Regions from separate parts of the Streptomyces sp. NPDC031365 genome, predicted to be linked through region 3. Evidence: riboswitches for the same ligand, from Rfam matches in the RefSeq annotation. Region 3 holds a riboswitch; each other region holds the start of a gene.
What was found. Region 3 has a riboswitch for cobalamin ahead of ACZ5C2_RS23285 (ribonucleoside-diphosphate reductase subunit alpha). Riboswitches for the same ligand answer to the same signal wherever they lie in the genome.
Positions count from the first base shown of each region.

Region 1 (2,191 bases), on a different contig from region 3:
TTGGCTACTCGCTCAGCGACGACGAGGCGGCCCGTCTGCGCGTCCCGGGTGACAACCTGGCGCAGAGCAGCTCGATCATCTCCAGGAGATCGGCGCGGTTCGACGCGAACATGGCCTACCTGTCCGGAACCGGGCAGTCCATGTCCGACCTGTTCGGGCTGTCGTCGCTGCCGGCCACTCAGTACGGGGATCCGGGCGGCTTTTGCTCCAACGTCGTGAGGAACTGTGGATGATCCTGCAATGGACAAGAACGCTTCGCCTGACGGGAGCGGCCGTGGCCGTCGTCGTGTTGGCGGCCGGGTGGATTCTCATCCGTGAGTGGATGCAGCTGCCCGGTGTGCCGGACGACGTGGTCGAGTCCGCCGCTTCCGGGAATGTGCGCATCCTGGCCGAAGGGCACTCCTCGAACCCGGGGAACGACTGGGAGGAATCGCTCGCCCTCCTTGCCGTCTCCCCGGTGTCCGCGGACGGCGATCCCGCCGAGGACATCGCCAAGTCCCTCCGGTCGGCGGGCTGGAGCACGCGAGCGGGCGGAGTCGGTCCGCTGCTCTTGTCCGGGGACACTCCGGCGGAACATCCCGAATACGGGGTGACGGTGCAGAGCTACGAGGACTTCCCCTGCCTCGCTCGACCCGAGGTCTGTGAGGAGTTCGAGAGCGCGGCGGAAGACGGCGACGAGAACCTGTTCGTGGCCACCTTCATGCCGTACGTCTGAGAGTCCCGTCCACAGTACCGACGAGGGGCCCCGGTCAGCCTGGCGCTGACCGGGGCCCCCTCCGCGGTCCACCGGAACTCCTCCAGGGCCGTCGAGTGTGAGACATGGCACCTCCGGGGTGTCCGAGTGCACCGGTGTGCGGGTGTGCGCCCGGATTCGCGCCCCTGATGCCCGCTTGTCACCACCCCCGGGGGCCGATTACTGTCACCACGCCTTGGTGAACGGGAAATCCGGTGTGATGCCGGTGCGGCCCTCGCCACTTGATCGGGAAGTCCGGCTCCAGCCCTTACGGGCAGCCACTGGGTCCTTCGGGACCCGGGAAGGCGGGGCACGGGCGGTGGTACCCGTCAGCCAGGAGACCGGCCAAGGCGCGTCAACCATCCACGAGGTGCTGGAGAGGGTCTGCTGAGCCATGCACATAGCCGAGGGTTTCCTGCCTCCGGCGCACGCGATCGCCTGGGGTGCCGCGTCCGCTGATGGCGGTCCTCGGCACCATCACGCTGCTGTTCCAGGCGCTGCTGCTGGCGCACGGCGGGCTGACCACGCTCGGCGCCAACGTCTTCTCCATGGCGATCGTCGGCCCCTGGGCCGGATACGGGGTCTACCGGCTGCTGCGCCGGTACGACGTGCCGCTGATGGGCGCCGTCTTCGGCGGCGCGTTCGTCGCCGACCTGTCCACGTACTGCGTCACCAGCGTCCAGCTGGCGCTGGCGTTCCCCGACCCGGGCAGCGGGTTCCTGGGCGCGCTCGGCAAGTTCGGCGCCATCTTCGCCGTCACGCAGATCCCGCTCGCGGTGAGCGAGGGCCTGCTGACGGTGCTGGTGATGCGGCTGCTGGTGCAGTCCAGCAAGGGGGAGCTGACCCGGCTCGGGGTGCTGCTGGCGAGGCCCGCGAAGCGTGCGGCGGTGGCCCGGTGAAGCGCAACACGAAGATCAATCTGCTGCTGCTCGCGGTGGCTGCGCTGGCGGTGCTGCCGCTGGCGCTCGGTCTGGGCGACCACAAGGAGGAGCCGTTCACCGGCGCCGACGGCGAGGCGGAGACGGCGATCGTCGAGAACGAGCCGGACTACGAGCCCTGGTTCTCGCCGCTGTACGAACCGCCGTCCGGGGAGATCGAGTCGGGGCTGTTCTCCCTCCAGGCGGCGATCGGCGCGGGCGTCCTCGCCTACTACTTCGGCCTGCGCCGGGGCAGGCGGCAGGGCGAGGAACGGGCCCGCGCGGCGGCCTCGGCCGATGCCGGGGAACCCGCCAAGGGCCCGGCAGCGGACGGGGACTGACCTCCCGTGCTGCCCATCGACGCGGCGGCGCACGGCAGTCGCTGGCGCCGCCGCCATCCCGTGGACAAAGCCGTGCTCGGGCTCGGCCTGACCGTGCTCGCGATCTCGCTGCCGGCCTGGCCGGGCGCGGCGCTGGTGCTGGTGACGGCGCTGGTGCTGCTGCTCGGCCCGGCCGGGGTGCCGGGCCGGGGGCTGTGGCG
Region 1 covers NZ_JBVIIM010000015.1:4,783-6,973, reverse strand. The annotation lists gene ACZ5C2_RS21980 (golvesin C-terminal-like domain-containing protein) at 1-233, shown strand, start outside; gene ACZ5C2_RS21975 (hypothetical protein) at 230-715, shown strand; cobalamin riboswitch at 914-1,097, shown strand; partial or broken gene ACZ5C2_RS21970 (energy-coupling factor ABC transporter permease) at 1,128-1,632, shown strand; gene ACZ5C2_RS21965 (energy-coupling factor ABC transporter substrate-binding protein) at 1,629-1,991, shown strand; gene cbiQ (cobalt ECF transporter T component CbiQ) at 1,998-2,191, shown strand, end outside.
Region 1: another riboswitch for cobalamin. It lies ahead of ACZ5C2_RS21970 (energy-coupling factor ABC transporter permease); the one in region 3 lies ahead of ACZ5C2_RS23285 (ribonucleoside-diphosphate reductase subunit alpha).

Region 2 (2,191 bases), on a different contig from region 3:
TGCTCCGACGGCTGCTCCAGCGCCCGCTCCAGCGCCCGCGCCTCGCCCTGCCGCCGCCCACGCCGCAGTCCGAAGTAGTAGGCGAGGACGCCCGCGCCGATCGCCGCCTGGAGGGCGAACAGCGCCGACTCGACCTCCCTGGACGGCGGTTCGTACAGGGGCGAGAACCACGGTTCGTACTCCGGGTCGATCTCGGTGATCGCCGTCTCCGCCTCGGCGTCCGCACCCGTGAACGGCTCCTCCTTGTGGTCGCCGAGCCCGAGCACCAGTGGCAGCACCGCCAGCGCGGCGACGAGAAGCAGCAGCAGGCTGTTGATCTTCGCGTTGCGGCTCATCGGGTCACCGCCCCGGCCCGCTCCGCCGGCTTGCGGACACCCACCGTTGTCACGAGCACCCCGAGCCGGGTCAGTTCACCCCTGCTCGACTGCACCAGCATGCGCATCACCAGTACGGTCAGCAGTCCCTCGCTCACCGCGAGCGGAATCTGCGTCACGGCGAAGACGGAGCCGAACTTGCCCAGGGCGCCCGGAAATCCGCTGCCCGGGTCGGGGAAGGCGAGCGCCAGCTGCACGCTCGTCACGCAGTACGTCGACAGGTCGGCGACGAACGCGCCGCAGAACACGGCACCCATCAGCGGCAGGCCGTACCGGCGCAGCAGCCGGTAGACGCCGTACCCGGCCCACGGGCCGACGACCGCCATCGAGAAGACGTTGGCGCCGAGCGTGGTCAGCCCGCCGTGGGCGAGCAGCAGCGCCTGGAACAGCAGCGTGATGGTGCCCAGCACCGCCACGACCGGCGGCCGGAACAGGATCGCGCCGAGTCCCGTGCCGGTCGGGTGGGAGCAACTCCCCGTCACGGACGGAAGTTTCAGTGCGGACAGGACAAACGTGAACGCTCCCGACGCGCCCAGCAGCAGGGTGCTCTCGGGATGTTCCCTGACTTCACGGATGAGTGACCGGGCTCCGTGGACGACGAACGGCGCCGACGCGACGCCCCAGGCGACCGCGTGCACCGGAGGCAGAAAACCCTCGGCAATGTGCATGGCTCAGCAGACCCTCTCCAGCACCTCGTGGATGGTTGACGCGCCTTGGCCGGTCTCCTGGCTGACGGGTACCACCGCCCGTGCTCCGCCTTCCCGGGTTCCGAAGAACCCAGTGGCTGCCCGTGAGGGCCGGAGCCGGACTTCCCGATCACAGTGGCGAGGGCCGCACCGGTATCGCACCGATTTCCCGTCACCAAGGCGTGGTGACAGTAGTGCCCGGACCGGGCCGGTGACAAGCGGTCACCAGGGGCGCGCGGACGGCGCCCGGAGGCTCGTGGCCCGGCGTGCACCTGCGGACTTGACGCGCATCGTGTCGCCCGCCGGGGCGGAGGACTGGAGGGCCGCCGTCATGGGCAGAACCTTGCTGCAACTAATATGCAACAGCGATAGTTAAGCAATAGGGATGTGAGGTTCGATGACGACCCGACGAATACGGGGCGCGGCCGCGGTGGCGTTGGCCGCGGTGGTCACCGCCTGCTCGGCGCCGGGCAGCGGCAGCGCGGACGGCGGCGCGGACGCCGAGTCCGTGGTGATCGGGGTCTCCACCGAACCGGACACCCTCAGCCCGTTGCTCGGTTACGGCAAGGACGGCAACTCCAAGATCTTCGACGGACTCCTCGCCCGGAACGCCGACCTCGGCCTCGAGCCCGCGCTGGCGAAGACGCTCCCCGAGATCACCGACGGCGGCCGCACCTACACGTACACCCTGCGTGACGGCGTGAAGTTCAGCGACGGTGAGCCGCTGACCGCCGACGACGTGGTGTTCACGTACCGCACGGTTCTGGCCGACGAGACCAACAACACCGCCCGGAGTGAACTGGCCGCCCTCGAGGAGGTCGAGGCGGACGGCGAGGACAAGGTCGTCTTCACCCTCGACCGCCCTTACGCGGGCTTCGCCGCCCGCACGGTCCTGCCCATCGTCCCCGAGCACATCGCCGGAAGGCAGGATCCCAACACGGGCGCCTTCAACACCGAGCCGGTCGGTACCGGACCGTACGTACTCACCGGCTGGAGCAAGGGCGAAAAGCTCACCTTCGAGGCCAATCCGGAGTACTGGGGCGGTGCGCCGAAGGTGAAAAGGCTCACCATGGCGATCGTCGCCGACGACGACGTCCGCGCCACCCGGCTGCGCTCCGGTGACCTCGACGG
Region 2 covers NZ_JBVIIM010000006.1:44,025-46,215, reverse strand. The annotation lists gene ACZ5C2_RS12135 (energy-coupling factor ABC transporter substrate-binding protein) at 1-335, opposite strand, end outside; gene ACZ5C2_RS12130 (energy-coupling factor ABC transporter permease) at 332-1,042, opposite strand; cobalamin riboswitch at 1,073-1,255, opposite strand; gene ACZ5C2_RS12125 (ABC transporter substrate-binding protein) at 1,458-2,191, shown strand, end outside.
Region 2: another riboswitch for cobalamin. It lies ahead of ACZ5C2_RS12130 (energy-coupling factor ABC transporter permease); the one in region 3 lies ahead of ACZ5C2_RS23285 (ribonucleoside-diphosphate reductase subunit alpha).

Region 3 (2,191 bases):
GGCAGCGCCCACTGACGCCACCGCCGCACCGGGCGACGGGCCGCCGGCGAATCCGGGGGCCCGTTGTCTTACCCGTACGGCACACTCGCCGCATGGACATCGTGATCCGGCCGGTGAGGCCCGGCGAGTACGCGGAGCTCGGTGAGATCACCGCGCAGGCCTATCTGCTGGACGGCCTGCTGGACTTCGGAGAGAGCGACGGCTATCTCGGTGAGCTCCGGGACGTGGCGAAGCGGGCGGCGGCCGCCGAGGTGCTGGTCGCCGAGGAGCACGGGACGGTGCTGGGCGGGGTGACCTTCGTGCCGGGTCCCGGTCCGATGGCCGACATCGCGGGGCCGGGCGAGACGGAGATGCGGATGCTTGCGGTGGCGCGCGCGGGCCGGGGCCGGGGCGCCGGGGAGGCCCTGGTGCGCGCCTGCGTCGACCGGGCGCGGGCGGCCGAAGGATGCCGGCGGATCGTGCTGTCGACGCAGCGCACCATGTACTCCGCCCACCGCATTTACGAACGGCTCGGCTTCACCCGCACCCCCGAGCGCGACTGGAACCCGCTGCCGGACCTGGACGACATCGTGCTCATCACCTACGAGTTGCCCCTCTGAGAGCAGCGCGACACAACATATGGGGCTGCCAGCAGGGCCTGACACAAGATGTATGCTCATGCTCGCTGTCGCCGCAGGGGAATCCGGTGCGAATCCGGAACTGTCCCGCAACGGTGTACCCCTCCCTGCCCACGCTGAGGTGTGCAGGGGGTCTAGTCCGAGGACCTGCCGACAGCGCGCCCGGCCGTCCGGTCCGGGTGCGTGGACGTCCGGGCCTCGCGGAATGGGCCGGTGGACGCGCGACGCCCTGTGCGCTCGTGTGCTGCCCCCAGCCCTCGTCGAGGCCCTGTGCCGAGCGAGGGAGAGCCCCACGTGACCATCGCGCCAGCCGATACGGCTCCAGCGATCGACGTGACCCGGGTGAGCGACGGTCCCGGTACCGCGCTGCTGCGGACCCTGACCGAGCTGACCGCCGACCTGCCCGACGCCGACCCCGGCCGGGTCGCCGCCGCCGCGCTGCGCGGCCGGTCCGCGGCCGCCGACGAGTCGGAGCTTCGGGACCTGGCCACCGAGGCGGCGGCCGGGCTGATCTCCGAGGACCCGGCCTACTCCCGGCTCGCCGCCCGGCTGCTGACCATCGGCATCCGCGCCGAGGCCGCCTCGCAGGACGTCACCTCGTTCACCGGGTCCGTCGCGACCGGGCACCGCGAGGGTCTGATCGCGGACCGGACCGCCGCGTTCGTCCGGCGGCACTCCGCCCGCCTGGACGCGCTCATCGACACCCGTGCCGACGACCGCTTCGGCTACTTCGGTCTGCGCACCCTGCACAGCCGCTACCTGCTGCGGCATCCGGTCACCCGCAAGGTCGTCGAGACACCCCAGCACTTCCTGCTGCGGGTCGCCGCCGGTCTCGCCGCGGACGACGGCGCCCGCTCGGTGGACGAGGTCGCCGCCCTGTACGGGCTGATGAGCCGCCTGGACTATCTGCCTTCCTCCCCCACGCTGTTCAACTCCGGCACCCGGCACCCCCAGATGTCGTCCTGCTACCTCCTGGACTCCCCCAGGGACGAGCTGGACTCGATCTACGACCGCTACCACCAGGTCGCCCGGCTCTCCAAGCACGCCGGCGGCATCGGCCTGGCCTACTCCCGCATCCGCGCCCGGGGTTCGCTGATCCGCGGCACCAACGGGCATTCCAACGGCATCGTCCCGTTCCTGAAGACGCTGGACGCCTCGGTCGCCGCCGTGAACCAGGGCGGGCGGCGCAAGGGCGCTGCGGCGGTCTACCTGGAGACCTGGCACTCGGACATCGAGGAGTTCCTGGAACTGCGTGACAACACCGGTGAGGACGCCCGCCGTACGCACAATCTGAATCTCGCGCACTGGGTGCCGGACGAGTTCATGCGCCGGGTGGACGCGGACGCGCAGTGGTCTCTGTTCTCCCCTGCGGACGTGCCGGAACTGGTCGACCTGTGGGGCGAGGAGTTCGACGCGGCGTACCGGGCCGCCGAGGCCAAGGGTCTGGCGCGCAGGACGCTCCCGGCGCGCGAGCTGTACGGCCGGATGATGCGTACCCTCGCGCAGACGGGCAACGGCTGGATGACCTTCAAGGACACCGCCAACCGCACGGCCAACCAGACCGCCGAGCCGGG
Region 3 covers NZ_JBVIIM010000016.1:104,571-106,761, reverse strand. The annotation lists gene mctP (monocarboxylate uptake permease MctP) at 1-15, shown strand, start outside; gene ACZ5C2_RS23290 (GNAT family N-acetyltransferase) at 93-599, shown strand; cobalamin riboswitch at 652-786, shown strand; gene ACZ5C2_RS23285 (ribonucleoside-diphosphate reductase subunit alpha) at 912-2,191, shown strand, end outside.